2 regions of the Micromonospora sp. WMMA1949 genome follow, and region 2 is predicted to be linked to the other one. Evidence: predicted binding sites of a transcription regulator. Region 2 holds the regulator's gene; the other holds the start of a gene.
The links. The regulator HrcA, encoded in region 2, represses chaperone genes, less so after heat shock. The targets are predictions, from matches to a motif close to GGTTNGCACNCTCNNNNNGAGNGTGCNAACC.
Positions count from the first base shown of each region.

Region 1: groES (co-chaperone GroES) is a predicted target of HrcA. The motif match lies at 1,914-1,944, and genes of this name have one in related genera.

Region 1 is NZ_JAPZBG010000001.1:3,435,390-3,443,717, reverse strand. Features, by position in the region: gene groL (chaperonin GroEL) at 1-1,396, opposite strand, end outside; gene groES (co-chaperone GroES) at 1,467-1,781, opposite strand; gene O7607_RS16350 (THUMP-like domain-containing protein) at 2,036-3,268, shown strand; gene ybaK (Cys-tRNA(Pro) deacylase) at 3,325-3,825, shown strand; gene O7607_RS16340 (sugar ABC transporter substrate-binding protein) at 4,726-5,829, shown strand; gene O7607_RS16335 (ATP-binding cassette domain-containing protein) at 5,933-6,742, shown strand; gene O7607_RS16330 (sugar ABC transporter permease) at 6,739-7,998, shown strand; gene O7607_RS16325 (ROK family protein) at 8,028-8,328, shown strand, end outside.
Region 2 is NZ_JAPZBG010000001.1:4,057,099-4,065,426, reverse strand. Features, by position in the region: gene O7607_RS19240 (serine hydrolase domain-containing protein) at 1-429, opposite strand, end outside; gene O7607_RS19235 (histidine triad nucleotide-binding protein) at 426-770, opposite strand; gene O7607_RS19230 (SDR family NAD(P)-dependent oxidoreductase) at 864-1,625, shown strand; gene O7607_RS19225 (16S rRNA (uracil(1498)-N(3))-methyltransferase) at 1,775-2,509, opposite strand; gene dnaJ (molecular chaperone DnaJ) at 2,511-3,656, opposite strand; gene hrcA (heat-inducible transcriptional repressor HrcA) at 3,730-4,752, opposite strand; gene O7607_RS19210 (DUF4870 domain-containing protein) at 4,985-5,632, shown strand; gene hemW (radical SAM family heme chaperone HemW) at 5,672-6,895, opposite strand; gene O7607_RS19200 (enoyl-CoA hydratase-related protein) at 6,915-7,700, shown strand; gene O7607_RS19195 (hypothetical protein) at 7,812-8,328, shown strand, end outside.

The DNA of each region.
Region 1 (8,328 bases), 620 kb from region 2:
TCTGCACCACCACGTAGCCGTCGTGGCCGGCGTTCTGGGCGATCCAGCGCAGCGGCTCGACGAGCGCCTTGCGCACGATCGAGACACCGACCTTCTCGTCACCGGTGAAGCCCAGGTCGTCGTCGAGCGCCGGCAGGATCTGGGCCAGGGCAGCGCCGCCGCCCGGGACCGTACCCTCCTCGACCGCGGCCTTGGTCGCGGCGATGGCGTCCTCGATGCGGTGCTTGCGCTCCTTCATCTCGACCTCGGTGGCCGCGCCGACCTTGATCACGGCGATGCCGCCGGAAAGCTTCGCCAGCCGCTCGGCCAGCTTCTCCCGGTCCCAGTCGGAGTCGGAGGCCTCGATCTCCTTGCGGATCTGCGCGACCCGGTCGGCGACCTCGGCGGCCTGCCCGCCACCGTCGACGACGGTGGTGTTCTCCTTGTCGACCACGACGCGGCGGGCGGTGCCGAGCACCTCCAGGCCGACCTGGTCGAGCTTGTAGCCCAGCTCCGGGGCGACCAGCTCGGCACCGGTCAGGATCGCCATGTCCTGGAGCATCGCCTTGCGGCGGTCGCCGAAGCCGGGGGCCTTGACCGCGCAGACCTTGACGGTCTTGCGCAGCGCGTTGACCACGAGCGTGGACAGGGCCTGACCCTCGACGTCCTCGGCGACGATGAGCAGCGGCTTGTTGTTCTGGAGAACCTTCTCCAGCAGCGGCAGCAGCTCCTCGATCGCCGAGATCTTCTGGGTGGTGATCAGGATGTACGGGTCCTCCAGGACCGCCTCCTGCGCCTCCAGGTCGGTGACGAAGTTCGGCGAGATGAAGCCCTTGTCGAACTGGAGACCCTCGGTCACCTCCAGCTCGGTGACGAGCGCGGAGCCCTCCTCGACGGTGATGACGCCGTCGCGGCCGACCTTCTCCATCGCCTCGGCGATCAGCTCGCCGATGGCGGCGTCCTGCGCGGAGACGGTCGCGACGTGCGCGATCGACTCCTTGCCGGCGACCTCGACGGCCTTGCCGAGCAGCGCCTCGGAGACCTTGGCGGCCGCCGCGTCGATGCCCCGCTTCAGGCCGGTCGGGTTGGTGCCGGCGGCCACGTTGCGCAGGCCCTCGCGGACCATCGCCTGGGCCAGCACGGTGGCGGTGGTGGTCCCGTCGCCGGCGACGTCGTTGGTCTTGGTCGCCACCTCCTTGACCAGCTGCGCGCCGAGGTTCTCGTACGGGTTGGTGAGCTCGATCTCCTTGGCGATGGTCACGCCGTCGTTGGTGATCGTGGGCGCACCGAACTTCTTGTCCAGGACGACGTTGCGCCCGCGCGGGCCGAGGGTGACCTTCACCGCGTCCGCGAGGGCGTTGACACCGTGCTCGAGCAGGTGCCGGGCGTCGTCCGAGAAGCTGAGGATCTTCGCCATCAGTATCCCTTCGAAGCGACGTTGCCCCGGCCCGGCGAGCCGGACCGGGGCAACGACACTGATCGGTTGCTTACTTCTCGATGACCGCGAGGACGTCGCGGGCGGAGAGCACCAGGTACTCCTCGCCGGCGTACTTGACCTCGGTGCCGCCGTACTTCGAGTAGAGGACGGTGTCGCCGACCTTCACGTCGATCGGCACGCGGTTGCCCTTGTCGTCGATCCGGCCCGGGCCGACAGCGAGGACGGTGCCCTCCTGCGGCTTCTCCTTGGCGGTGTCGGGGATCACGATGCCCGAGGCGGTGGTGGTCTCGGCCTCGTTCGCCTGGACCACGATGCGGTCCTCGAGCGGCTTGATCGCAACCTTGGTCGCGGTAGTCACGGGCATACCCTCCCGGGTACTTGGTGTCGTTGCCGGCCGGCACGCCGACCAGCGTCAATCTGCCACATGCCACCGGGCGGGGCCGTCGTCGCGGGTGCCGGTCCGCCTGGCGCTCAACCCCCGGGCACGAGGCTCGGGCGTTGGCACCCTCAGGGTGAGAGTGCTAATCGCAGGTTATTCCTCGGCTAGCACTCCGTCAAGGAGAGTGCCAACGCGTCGCCCTCCGTGTCGCGCCGGAACCGGGCCGGGAGAATGAGCGCGTGGATCTCGACCAGCTCGCCGTGCTGCGTACCCCCGAGGGGTCGGCGGCGCTCGCCGCGGCCGAGCGGGTGGCCGGCGGCGACCCGCTGGCGGCGGCGGCCGCGCTGCGCTCGGCCGGCATCCCCGGCGGGCTCGCGGCGGCGGCACTCACCCAGGCGGAGCTGCGCCGCCGGGCGGCCGGCAAGTTCGGCGCGGCGGCGGCCGGGATGTTCCTCACCCGGGCCGGGCTGGAGCAGGCCACCCGCCGCGCGGTCGCCGACCGGCGCGCGGCACGGCTGCGCGCCGCGGGCGTGACCACGCTGGCCGACCTGGGGTGCGGCCTGGGGGCCGACGCGCTCGCCGCGGCCCGCGCCGGCATCCGGGTGTACGCGGTGGAGGCCGACCCGCTGACCGCCGCGATGGCTGCCGTGAACGCCGAGGCGGCCGGGCTCGCCGACCTGGTGACGGTCTCCTGCGGTGACGCCACGGAGTTCGACGTGAGCCCTGTCGAGGCGGTGTTCTGCGATCCGGCGCGGCGGCGGGCCGGCACCGGGCGGCGCGTCTTCGACCCGAACGCCTACTCCCCGCCGTGGGACTTCGTCACCGGCCTGGCCGCGCGGGTGCCGCGGACGGTGGTGAAGGTGGCGCCCGGGCTCGACCACGCGCTGATCCCGCCCGGCGCCGAGGCGGAGTGGGTGAGCGTGGACGGCGACCTGGTCGAGGCGGCGCTCTGGTGCGGCGAGCTGGCCGAGGTCCCCCGCCGCGCCACAGTGCTGCGCGAGAAGGAAGGGCCCCTTCTTAACGCCTCCGGTAGTAAAAGGGTCCCTTCCTATCACCTCACCGGCACCGGCGCGGCCGAGGCGCCGGTGGGACCGGTCCGGCGGTTCCTCTACGACCCGGACCCGGCGGTGGTACGCGCCCACCTGGTCGCCGAGCTGGCCGCCGACCTCGGCGCCACGCTCGCCGACCCGTCGATCGCCTACCTGTACGCCGACCAGGCCCGGCCCACCCCGTTCGCCCGCTGCCTGGAGATCACCGACGTGCTGCCGTTCTCGCTGAAGCGGCTGCGCGCCCTGCTGCGGCAACGGCGGGTCGGCCGGGTGGAGATCCGCAAGCGCGGGTCGGCGCTGGAGCCGGAGAAGCTGCGTCGCGACCTGAGGCTGTCCGGCGACGAGGCGGCGAGTCTGGCGCTGACCCGGGTCGCGGGCGACCCGACGGTGCTCGTCTGCCGGCCGGTTCCGCCCGGCGGCTGACCCCGGCGCGCGGTTTCGGCTCGCGGCCTGCCGCCGGCCGGGCTAGCTTGACGCCCATGGCGGGCCCTGGCACTCCGGCGATCGCGTTGCTGAGCAAGCGGAAGATCGCCCACAGCACCCACACCTACGACGTGTCGCCGGACGCGCCGAACTACGGCGCGCTCGTCGCGACCGCGCTCGGGGTGACACCGGAGCGCGTCTTCAAGTCGCTCGTCACCGAGGTCGACGGCGGGCTGACGGTGGCGGTGGTGCCGGTGACCGGCGAGCTGGACCTGAAGGCGCTCGCCGCCGCAGCCGGCGGCAAGCGGGCCACGATGGCGGACCGGACGACCGCCGAGCGGGCGACCGGATACGTCCGCGGCGGCATCAGCCCGCTCGGGCAGCGCAGGCGCCTACCGACTGTCATCGACGCCTCCGCGCTGGCGCACTCGACGGTGTACGTCTCGGCGGGCCGCCGGGGGTTGCAGGTGGCGATTGACCCGCTTGATCTAATTGCGCTTTGTGCAGCGCGCACAATCTCAATAACTCACAACAAGAGCAAGCCCGCCCCGCAATAAGGCAGGGGGAGCGGACTCATACCGCCCCCCCTACTGCAGAATTACCCCGTCAGCTTGTCGCAAACAGTAAGCAATGCAAAACCTGAGTCAGACGGAACATACAGGGCGCCGCACTTATCCACAGAGTTATTTCTAGTGGACGTGCCCGTGGCAGTTACGCACGCATCCGCCGAACTGCTGCCAGAGGTAGTCTTCTCAGTTTTCGTGCCGATCACAGTACCATTCTTTCGGATGGTCACTCTGGCACTAATCGAAGTTCCCGCCTCGTTGAGATTGCATCCCGTGGAAGTGTAGGCGGTCAGCGTACCGGACGAATTGACCAGATAGCCAATACAGAGCTGGAAACCTCCTCCAGAGGTGCACTTGCTCACTGCCGCCTGCGCTGGCTGCGCACCGAAGGCGCCCGCCCCCAACGCGAGCAGTGCCACCGCACCGAACCTGGCGGCCGTTTTTCTCATAGACAACGAATTCTCCCCGCTACTAGAAAGTAAAGTCAGCTTAGAAAGCGACAGCCTTCATTGCAAGACTTTGAAGGCGATCACGCTAGGTAGATCAAAGGCCAAGCCTGTATTTCACCTGCTCAAACCATCCTCAACCCATAGGAGATGCGGAATATTTGTGGAACCTTTCCCTACGAATCGGGCGATCCGGACGCAAGGGCTTCACTCTCCGCACGCACTCACCCTCCACCCCAGGCGCAGGGCAACATGCTGCAGCAGAGTCGACCCGACGCTCAGCCCACCCTCTGTCACTTTGTCCAGTTACGCGAACGTTGCTGAATTGTTACCGCCGCCAACAAACTTCTGACCTCGGCAGTCTTGCGGCACATGGGAGGCGGGGGATACGTTGCCGGACACAACAAACCAGCACCACTCCCCCACCTCCGAAAGGACCCTGCACATGCGCAAGGGCTTCCTCACCTTCGCGGCCGTCGGTCTTCTCGCGACCGGCAGCATGGCCGCCTGTGGTGACAACGGCGGTTCTTCCGACGAGGCCGGCGGCTCCAACGCCAAGAAGCCGAAGATCGGCGTGATCCTGCCGGACAGCAAGTCCTCCGCCCGCTGGGAGGGCGCGGACCGCAAGTACCTGGAGGCGGCGTTCAAGGCCGCCGGCGTCGACTACACGATCCAGAACGCCCAGGGCGACAAGTCCGCCTTCTCCACCATCGCTGACGGCATGCTGACCAGCGGCGTCACCGCCCTCATGATCGTCAACCTGGACTCGGGCACCGGCAAGGCCGTGCTGGAGAAGGCCAAGTCGCAGGGCGTCGCAACCATCGACTACGACCGGCTGACCCTGGGCGGCTCCGCCCAGTACTACGTCAGCTTCGACAACGAGGCGGTCGGCAAGCTCCAGGGCGAGGGCCTGAGCAAGTGCCTGACCGACAAGGGCGCGCAGAAGCCGGTCGTCGCCTACTTGAACGGCTCCCAGACCGACAACAACGCGACCCTGTTCAAGAACGGCTACGACTCGATCCTCAAGCCGAAGTTCGACTCGGGTGATTACACGAAGGGCCCGGACCAGAACGTCCCGGACTGGGACAACGCGCAGGCCGGTGTGATCTTCGAGCAGATGCTCACCCAGCAGAAGGGCAAGATCGACGGCGTGCTCGCCGCCAACGACGGCCTGGGCAACGCGGCCATCTCGGTGCTGAAGAAGAACCAGCTCAACGGCAAGGTGCCGGTGACGGGCCAGGACGCCACCGTCCAGGGTCTGCAGAACATCCTCGCCGGTGACCAGTGCATGACCGTCTACAAGGCGGTCAAGAAGGAGGCGGACGCCGCCGCCGAGCTGGCCATCGCGCTCGCCAAGGGTGAGCGGAAGGACACCGGCCAGACGGTCAAGGACCCGGAGGGCGGCCGGGACGTGCCGTCCGTGCTGCTGGAGCCCAAGGCCATCTACAAGGACAACGTCAAGGACGTGGTGGCCGACGGCTACGTCACCAAGGAAGAGCTCTGCACCGGTGCCTTCGCGAAGCTCTGCACCGACGCCGGCGTGAGCTGACCCACCCGCCTCACGCGGCGCCGCCCGGCACGGGAGAACCCCGTGCCGGGCGGCGCCCGCGCCGGACGGGATCCGAGACCTCCCTCCGCCCAAAGGAGAACCCGTGTCCGCAACCCCCCTGCTGGAGCTACGCGGGATCGACAAGAGCTTCGGTCCCGTCCAGGTGCTCCGCGACGTCGCCTTCGCCGCGCACCCCGGCGAGGTGACCGCGCTCGTCGGCGACAACGGCGCCGGCAAGTCGACCCTGGTCAAGTGCATCAGCGGCATCCATCCCACCGACGCCGGCGAGTTCCTCTTCGACGGCAAGCCGGTCAGCATCAACAGCCCCCGCGACGCCGCCGACCTCGGGATCGAGGTCGTCTACCAGGACCTCGCGCTCTGCGACAACCTCGACATCGTGCAGAACATGTTCCTCGGCCGGGAGAAGCGCAGCGGCATCGTGCTCGACGAGCCGACCATGGAGCAGATGGCCGCCGAGACGCTCGCCGGCCTGAGCGTGCGCACCGTGAAGTCGCTGCGCCAGCACGTGGCCAGCCTCTCCGGCGGCCAGCGGCAGACCGTCGCCATCGCCAAGGCCGTGCTCTGGAACAGCAAGCTGGTCATCCTGGACGAGCCGACCGCCGCGCTCGGCGTCGCGCAGACCGCCCAGGTGCTGGAGCTGGTGCGCCGGCTGGCGGACAACGGCCTGGCCGTGGTGCTCATCTCGCACAACATGAACGACGTCTTCGCCGTCTCCGACCGGATCGCCGCGCTCTACCTCGGCCAGATGGTCGCCCAGGTCAAGACCAGCGACATCACCCACTCGCAGGTGGTCGAGCTGATCACCGCGGGCCGTTCCGGCAACCTCGGTCTCTCCACCGAACCCGGCAACGGCACCGAATCCGCCGACGCAACCTCGGGAGCGCTCCGATGACCGCCACCGCCGTGAAGAAGGAAGGACCGGCCGCCGTCACGCCCGCACACACCGTCGGCGACCACGTCCGCAACTACCTCGCCCGGGTACGCGGCGGTGACCTGGGCGCCCTGCCCGCGGTCATCGGCCTCGTGGTGCTCTGCGTGGTGTTCACCATCGTGCGCCCGGTCTTCTTCTCCGCGGGGAACTTCGCCAACCTCTTCACCCAGGGCGCCGCGGTCACCGTGATCGCCATGGGGCTGATCTTCGTGCTCCTGCTCGGCGAGATCGACCTCTCTGCCGGCTTCGCCAGCGGCGTCTGCGCCGGAATCCTGGCGAACGTGGTCAGCGTGCTCGGCTACCCGTGGTACGTCGCCGTCCTCGCGGCCCTGATCACCGGTGTGCTGATCGGCCTGATCCTCGGATTCCTGGTCGCGAAGGTGGGCATCCCGTCCTTCGTGGTGACCCTGGCCGGCTTCCTCGCCTTCCAGGGCGTGGTGCTGCTGCTCATGAAGGAGGGCAGCAACATCTCGATCAGCGACGACGTGATCGTCGGCATCGAGAATGGCCGCATCGCGCCTGCCATCGGCTGGCTGCTCGCCGCCGTCGCGATTCTCGGCTACGCCGTCGCCCAGCTGCTGCGTCACCGCAATCGCGTCTCCCGGGGCCTGGTGACCGAACCGGCAGCCGTGATGGGCGCCCGGATCGGCGGGCTGGCGCTGCTGATCGTGCTCGCGGTCTACGTGCTCAACCAGGAGCGCAGCATCAACCCGCTGATCACCTCGAACAAGGGCATGCCGGTGGTCGTGCCGATCGTCGCGCTCCTACTGGTGTTCTGGACGTTCGTGCTCAACCGCACGGCCTACGGCCGTCACCTCTACGCGGTCGGCGGCAACGCCGAGGCGGCGCGACGGGCCGGCATCAACGTGGACCGGCTCAAGATCTCGGCCTTCGTGATCTGCTCGGGCATGGCGGCGGTCGGCGGCATCATCGCCGCCAGCCGGGATCGGTCGGTGGATCCCAACACCGGCGGCAGCAACGTGCTCCTCTACGCGGTCGGCGCGGCCGTCATCGGCGGCACCAGCCTCTTCGGGGGCAAAGGCCGCATGATCAACGCGGTGCTGGGCGGCGCGGTGGTGGCTGTCATCATCAACGGTATGGGACTGCTCGACCTCAGCTCCGGGCTGAAGTTCATCTTCACCGGCCTGGTGCTGCTCCTCGCCGCCGGCGTAGACGCGCTGTCCCGGCGACGTTCGGCCGCAACCGGTACCCGCTGATCCCGGTTATCGACACCATGGCAGTGGCAATGCGCGCGGGCCCCAGTCAGGACGAGATCCGTCGGCAGAACCTGGGCGCATTGCTCCGCTACGTACACGTTCACGGGGCCACCACCCGCGCCGAGCTGACCACCGCGCTCGGACTCAACCGCAGCACCATCGGCGCGCTGACCGCGGACCTGGCCGGCGCCGGGCTGGTCAGCGAGGGGACGCCGAAGGAGACCGGCCGGGCCGGACGACCGTCACTCGTCGTCCGGCCCGAGTCGGAGCGGGTCTACGCGTACGCGTACAGCGTCGAGGTGGACCGGCTGCGGGCCGCGCGGGTCGGGC
Region 2 (8,328 bases):
CCGGCCGGTGGGCAGCACCCGCTCGACCCGGGCCAGGTCCGCCAGCATCTCGTCGACGGCCGGGGCGCGCAGGCTGTCCCACACGTCGCCGTGCGGCTCGCGCTGCATGCCGGCCGTGTGCGACAGCAGCCGGCGTACCGTCGCGTCGCCGTGCGCGGGCAGGTCGAGGTGCCGCCCGATCGGGTCGTCCAGGTCGAGCAGGCCGTCGTCGCGGCACTGCATGACGAGCACCGCGGTGAAGGTCTTGGTGACCGAGCCGATCCGGAAAACCGTCTCCGGCCCGAGCGGGCTGTCGTTGCCCGTGTCGCCCACGGTGCAGGTCCAGAGCGGCCGGTCGGCCCGGTGCAGGGCGGCCGACACCGCCGGGATCCGCCCGGTGGCCTGCGCCTGGCGCACCATCCGGGCGAGCCGGTCGGAGACGTCAGTCATCGGCAGAGCATCGGGCCAAGCGGCGCGCCGCCGAGCAGGTGCGCGTGCACGTGGAAGACCTCCTGGCCGCCGTACGGGCCGGTGTTGAACATCAGCCGGAACCCGTCCACGGTCAGGCCCTCCTCCTCCGCGACCACGGCGGCGGTCTGGAGCACCTCGCCGGCCAGTTCGGGCGCGCCCTGGGCCAGCGTGGCCACGTCCGCGTAGTGCTCCTTCGGGATCACCAGCACGTGGGTGGGCGCCTTCGGGTCGATATCCCGGAAGGCCAGGGTGGTGGCGGTCTCGCGGACGATGGTGGCGGGAATCTCCCCGGCGACGATCCGGCAGAAGAGGCAGTCCATCGCAGCAGTGTAAGGAAGGGCCCCTTCTTAACGCCTCCGGTAGGGGAAGGGTCCCTTCTTAACGCCTCGGCCCGGTGCGGCAGGATGGCCGCCATGTCGGGACGATCGGTGCTGGTGACGGGGGCCTCGCGGGGCATCGGGCGGGCGGTGGCGCGGGCGTTCGCCGCGGGTGGGGACCGGGTGGCGATCCATCACCGGGACTCGGCCGACCTGGCCGAGCGGCTGCGCGCCGAACTGCCCGGCGACGGGCACGTGGTGGTACGCGCCGACCTGGCCGACCCCGACGCGGTACGCGCCATGGTGGACGAGGCGGCCCAGCGGCTCGGCGGCCTCGACGTGCTGGTGAACAACGCGGGCGTGTTCGGGCCGGCCGATCCCCCGCACCCGGTCTTCGAGAGCAGCTACGAGCAGTGGCGGGCGCGGTGGCGGGAGGTGCTGGACACCAACCTGGTCGGCGCCGCGAACGCGGCCTGGTGCGCCGCGCAGCACATGCGCGAACGCGGGGGCCGGATCGTGAACGTGTCGTCCCGGGGCGCGTTCCGGGGCGAGCCGGCCAACCCGGCGTACGGGGCGAGCAAGGCCGGGATGAACGCGATGGCCCAGTCGCTGGCGGTGGCCCTGGCGCCGTACGGCATCGGGGTGGCCTGCGTGGCGCCCGGCTTCGTCGAGACCGACATGACGAACGAGCACCTCAAGAGCGAGCGGGGCGAGGCGGTACGCGCCCAGTCCCCGTTCCACCGGGTGGCCCGGCCGGAGGAGATCGCGGCGGCGGTGCACTGGCTGGCGAGCCCCGAGGCCGAGTGGGCCGCGGGAACAATCATCGACCTGAACGGCGCCTCCTACCTCCGCTCCTGACCCCGCCCCTCCCCCGCGATCTTGCGCTTTCGGCCCTGACGAAGCACCACAAAAAGGGCGCAGCACGGGCCGAAACCGCAAGATCGACGCACGCGGGGAGAGCGCGGGGAGAGCGCGGAGGGCGCGCGGGGAGAGAACGCGGGCGCGGGTTACCAGTGGGTCAGGCGGGTGGCCAGGACTGTCAGGGCTGCCACGCCTGCTGTGGACGTGCGCAGGACCGACGGGCCCAGGCGGACCGTGCGGGCGCCCGCCTCGGCGAAGGTGGCCAGCTCGTGGTCGGCGATGCCGCCCTCCGGGCCGACCACCAGCACGATCTCCCCGGCGGCCGGCAGGTCGACTGTGGTCAGCCGGTCCTGCGCGCCCTCGTGCAGCACGTACGCGCCGGCCGCGCCCGCGATCCGGCGGGCCACCGTCGCGGTGGACTCGTCCGGGGCGCCGGCCACCACCGGCAGCCACGGGCGGCGGGCCTGCTTGGCCGCCTCCCGGGCGGTGGCGACCCACTTCTGCCGGGCCCGTTCGCCCCGCTCGCCGCGCCACTGCGCCACCGAGCGGGACGCCGCCCAGGGCACGATCTCGTCCACCCCGACCTCGGTCATCGCCTGCACGGCGAGTTCACCCCGGTCGCCCTTGGCGATGCCCTGCACCACGACGAGCCGGGGTACCGGCGCGTCCGCGTACCCCCGGCTGGTGACCCGCAGGTCGAGCGTGCCACGGCCGACGGCGGTGACCACCGCGGCGGCGGTGCCGCCCCGGCCGTCGGCGAGCAGCAGCTCCTCGCCGGCGCGCAACCGCTGCACGGTGGCCGCGTGGTGGCCCTCCGGGCCGTCCAGCGTCAGCGTGTCACCGGTGGGCAGCGCCTCGACCAGGAACAGCGGCGCGGACACCTCAGGCGTGCCCGTTGAACGCGTCGCGCATCCGGGAGAAGAAGCCGCCCTGCTTGGTCAGCTCGGCGACCTCCTCGCCGCGGGTCTTGGCGAAGTCGCGCAGCATCCGCTCCTGGTCGGCGTCGAGCTTGGTCGGGGTACGCACGTCCAGGTGCACATAGAGGTCACCCCGGCCGGTGCCGCGCAGGTGCGGTACGCCCCGGGCGCGCAGCCGCAGCGTGCTGCCGGGCTGGGTGCCGGGCTTGACGTCGACAGCTTCCTCGCTGTCCAGCGTCTTGATGGTCAGCCGGGTGCCGAGCGCGGCGGCGGTCATCGGCACGGTCACCCGGCAGTGCAGGTCGTCGCCCTTGCGGGAGTACACGTCATGCGGCCGCTCGTGGATCTCCACGTAGAGGTCACCGGCGGTGCCGCCACCCGGGCCGACCTCGCCCTGCTGGGCCAGGCGGATCCGCATGCCGTCCTCGACCCCGGCGGGGATCTTGACGGTGAGCGAGCGGCGGGTGCGCACCCGGCCGTCACCGGCGCAGGTCGGGCAGGGGTGCGGGATGGTGGTGCCGTAGCCCTGGCAGACGGTGCACGGCCGGGCGGAGACGACCTGACCGAGGAACGTCCGCTGCACCGACTGCACCTCGCCCCGGCCGCCGCACGCCTCGCAGGTGGCCAGGTGGGTGCCGGCGGCGGTGCCGGCGCCGGAGCAGGTGGTGCAGAGCACTGCGGTGTCGACGGTGATCGGCGCCTCGACGCCGAACGCGGTCTCGTTGAGGTCCAGCTCCAGGCGCAGGATCGCGTCCGCGCCGGGGCGGGTACGCGGCCGCGGGCCCCGGCTGCCGCCCGCGGCGCCGCCGAAGAACGCGTCCATGATGTCCTGGAAGCCGACGAACGGACCGGCGCCGCCGGGCCCGCCCGGGCCGCCCATGCCACCGCCGCCCGGGGCGAGCGGGTCGCCGCCCAGGTCGACGATCTGCCGCTTCCGGTCGTCCGAGAGGACCTCGTACGCGGCGTTGATGTCCTTGAACTTCTCCTGGGCCTCCGGGTCCGGATTGACGTCCGGGTGGAACTGCCGCGCCAGCTTGCGGTAGGCGCGCTTGATCTCGTCGTCGGAGGCGTCCCGGCTCACGCCGAGAATGCCGTAGTAGTCCCTGGCCACTGCGTTAGGTGTCCTCATGTTCGTCTCGCGTCGCTCCGGTCGTCGGCCGGAACCGGCCGTCGGCCCTGACTGGTCAGTTCTGGGCCAGCAGTTCGCCCACGTAGCGTGCCACGGCCCTCACCATGGCGATATTGCCGGGGTAGTCCATCCGGGTCGGCCCGAGCACGCCGAGTCCACCGACGATCGTGCTGCCCGGTCCGTAGCCGGTGCTGACCACCGAGGCGGCCCGCAGGTTGTCGAATTCGTTCTCGTCACCGATGAGCACCCGGGTGGTGCTCGGCTCGGTCTCGCCGATCAGCTTGAGCAGCACGACCTCTTCTTCGAGCGCCTCCAGGATGGGACGCAGCGAGCCCTGGAAGTCGAGCAGGCCGCCCCGGGTGAGGTTGGCCTGGCCGGCCAGCGCGAGGCGCTCCTCGTGCCGCTCCACCAGCGTCTCGAGCAGCACGGTGGACAGCGTGGTCATGGCCGGGCGCAGGTGCGGCGCCGACTCGTCGACGAGCGCCTGCACCAGCGGTGGCGTCTCGGCGAGCTGGCTGCCGACGAGCTTCTCGTTCACCAGCCGGCGCAGGTCGGTCACGTCGTCGGCGGGCACCGGGGCGGGCAGCTCGACCAGCCGCTGCTCGACCCGGCCGGTGTCGGCGATCATGACGACCATCAGCCGGGTGGTGGAGATCGGCACCAGCTCCAGGTGGCGCACCTTGGAGCGGGCCAGGCTCGGGTACTGCACCACGGCGACCTGCCGGGTGAGCTGGGCGAGCAGCCGGACCGTACGGTGCACCACGTCGTCCAGGTCGACGGCGCCGACCAGGAAGCGTTCGATCGCCCGGCGCTCGGCCGGGCTGAGCGGCTTGACCCGGGACAGGCGGTCGACGAAGAGGCGGTAGCCGCGGTCGGTGGGCACCCGGCCGGCACTGGTGTGCGGCTGCCGGATGTAGCCCTCCTCCTCCAGCACCGCCATGTCGTTGCGAACGGTGGCCGGCGAGACGCCGAGCTGGTGCCGCTCGACCAGAGCCTTGCTGCCGACCGGCTCCTGCGTGGCGACGTAGTCCTCGACGATCGCGCGCAGCACGGCGAGTTTGCGGTCGTCGAGACCCATTCCCCACCTCCTGACGCACCTCGGCCGGGCCGGCACGCGACATCCGCCGGGCGGCTGGCACTCGACTGTAGCGAGTGCCAGTCTACGTCGGCACCCCCGCCGACGCGATGATCGCCTGACGGACCTGGGGTGCGGCCCGCCACACAACCCGGCCCACCAGGGCCGAACAGCCGGTCATCGTCGGTCTGTGTCGCTCTGGTGCCAGTTGCCCGGTGCCCCTACCGTGGCGACCATGACTGAACCTCCTCGCCCACCCGGGGCAGGGGACTCCGGCCCCCAGCCCGACCCGTCGGCGCCCTACGGCTCGTCGCCGGGCAGCGAACCGCCCACCGCTCCACTGTCCGGGGCCCCGGGCGCCGGCGGCTATCCCCCGCCCGGTGACTATCCGCCTCCGGGCGGCTACCCGCCGCCGGGTGGCCAGCCTCCGCCGGGCGGCTACCCGCCCCCCGGTGGTTACCCCCCGCCGGGCGGAGCGCCCGGCTACGGCGCCGGTTACCCCGCCGGTGGCGGGTACGGCCCGGCCTCGTACGCCAACAACGACGAGAAGACGTGGGCCCTGGTGGCGCACTTCGGTGGCGCCGCGGGTGTCATCGTCGGCGGCGGCCTGCTCGGCTGGGTCGCCCCGCTGATCGCGATGATGACCCGCGGTCAGCAGTCGCCGACGGTCCGCGCCCACGCGGTCGCGGCGTTGAACTTCCAGATCACCTGGACCATCGCCAGCGTGCTCGCCTGGGTGATCACGGTGATCTCCTGCGGGATCCTGTTCTTCGTCCCGATGCTGGTCTGGCTGGTGCCGCTGATCTTCGGGATCATCGGCGGGATCAAGGCCAACGAGGGTGTGCTCTACCGCTACCCGATGACCTACAACTTCATCAAGTGACACCGCCGGCCGGCCGAGGGGGCGGCCGGCCGGTGCCGGTCACGGCAGCAGGTCGCGTACCACCGCGTCGGCCAGCAGCCGGCCGCGCAGCGTCAGCACCACGAGCCCTCGCGCGTACGCCCCGGCGTCGAGCAGCCCGGCGTCCCGGGCCCGCTCGGCGCCCGCCCGGCCGGGCTCGTCCAGCACGTCCAGCGGCAGCCCGGAGGCGAGCCGCACCCGCAGCATCACGTCCTCCATGTGCTGCTCGTCCGGAGTGAGCCGCTCCCGGGCCAGCGCGGGCGAGGCGCCCTCGGCCAGCCGTGCCGCGTACGCGCTCGGGTGCTTGACGTTCCACCAGCGCACGCCGCCGACGTGGCTGTGCGCCCCCGGGCCCAGGCCCCACCAGTCGGCGCCGGTCCAGTAGAGCAGGTTGTGCCGGCACGCCGCCGCCGACGAGCGGGCCCAGTTCGACACCTCGTACCAGGAGAATCCGGCCTCGCCGAGCGCGGCCTCCGCGGCCAGGTAGCGGTCCGCCGCCACGTCGTCGGAGGGGTACGGCAGCTCGCCGCGCCGCATCCGCGCGGCCAGCCGGGTGCCGTCCTCCACGATCAGGGCGTACGCGCTGACGTGGTCGACCCCGGCGTCGACCACCTGGGCCAGCGAGGCGGCGAAGTCGTCGGCGGTCTCGCCCGGCGTGCCGTAGATCAGGTCCAGGTTCACGTGCTCGAATCCCGCGTCGCGCGCCTCCAGCGCGGCGGCGGTGGCCCGGCCCGCGCTGTGCCGCCGGTCCAGCACCGCCAGCACCCCCGGCGCGGCGGACTGCATGCCGAGCGAGATCCGGGTGTACCCGGCGGCCCGCAGCGTCTTGAGCGACTCCGGGCTCACCGACTCGGGATTGGCCTCGGTGGTCACCTCGGCGTCGGCGGCCAGCCCCCAGACGCGGTCGATGCCGTCGAGGATCCGGGCCAGGTCGTCGGCGGGCAGCAGGGTGGGCGTGCCGCCGCCGACGAAGACGGTGTCGACCCGGGGCGGCGGCGAGTCGCCCAGCACCCGCGCGGCCAGCGCCAGCTCGGCCAGCACCGAGTCGGCGTACGTCTCCCGGCTCGCCCCGCCGCCCAGCTCGGCGGCGGTGTACGTGTTGAAGTCGCAGTAACCGCACCGGCTGGCACAGAACGGCACGTGGACGTACACGCCGAAACCGCGCGCGCCGACGTCGCGGCGGGCGGTGGCGGGCAGCGATCCGTCGCGCGGGACGGGTTCGCCTTCTGGAAGGACGCCGGGCATGGCCACTAGTGTGCCCGGCATGACCTCTCCGGACGCTCTCGTGCGAGTCGCCACGGCCCGTGGGGTGACCACCCTCACCCTGGACAGCCCGCACAATCGCAACGCGCTCTCCACGCCCCTGATGACCCAGCTGCTGGCCGGGCTGGCCGACGCGGTGGCCGACGACGCGGTACGCGCGATCGTGCTCGACCACACCGGCCCGGTCTTCTGCTCCGGCGCCGACCTGAAGGAAACCGCCGCCGCGTACGCCAGCGGCACCGTGCCCGCCGGGATGCTCGGCGACGTGCTCGTCGCGGTGCGGGAGTGCCCGAAGCCGGTGGTGGCGAAGGTCGCCGGGCCGGCCCGGGCCGGTGGGCTGGGCCTGATCGCCGCCGCCGACCTGGCGGTCTGCGCGCAGGAGGCGACGTTCGCGTTCACCGAGGTGCGGATCGGGGTGATCCCGGCGGTGATCTCGGCGACCGTGCTGCCCCGGCTGGGCCAGCGGGCCGCCGCCGAGCTGTACCTGACCGGCGACACGTTCGACGGCCGCCGCGCCGCCGAGATCGGCCTGGTCACCGCCGCGGTGCCGGCCGACGAGCTGGACGCCGCCGTCGGGCGCTACTGCGACTCGCTGGTCAAGGGCGCGCCGGGGGCGCTGGCCGGGGCGAAGGAACTGCTGCGCCGGCCGGCCGGGGCCGATCTGCGGGCCGAGATCGCCGAGTTGGCCGCGCTGTCGACCGGGTACTTCCTCTCCGACGAAGGGCGCGAGGGCGTGATGGCGTTCCGGGAGAAGCGTCCCGCCGCCTGGGTGCCCGCCGGGGACTGAGGTGCGCGGCGGGCCCCCCGGGAGCCATTGCGGCCGTGGTGGGGCCCGCCGGTCGGCCGAGACACGCCGGTGCGGGTGGGACGTACGCTTGTCGGACTGTCGGGACTGGGGGTGCGGGTGCGGACGCGAGCGGCGATCGTGGCATCTGGGGTGGCGGTGTGCGTGCTGGCACTGCTCGCGGTCTACGTCGTGACCAAGCAGTTCGGTGAGCACCTGCGGCTCCCCCTGTCCAGCCGGACGTGCACGGTGAAGGCCGACGGCGAGGTGGTGCTCGGTGCCGACCAGATGGCGAACGCGGCCACCATCGCGGCCATCGGGATGCAGCGCCGGATGCCCGAGCGGGCGGTGGTGGTGGCGCTGGCGACCGCGTACCAGGAGTCGCACCTGCGCAACATCGCCCACGGCGACCGCGACTCGCTCGGCCTGTTCCAGCAGCGCCCGAGCCAGGGCTGGGGCACCCCGGAGCAGGTCCAGGACCCGCGGTACGCGGCGAACAAGTTCTACGCCGCGCTGAAGAAGGTCAAGGGCTGGGAGCGGATGCGGGTCACCGACGCCGCCCAGCGGGTGCAGCGGTCGGCGTTCCCCGAGGCGTACGAGAAGTGGGCGGACGAGTCGGAGGTCCTGACCC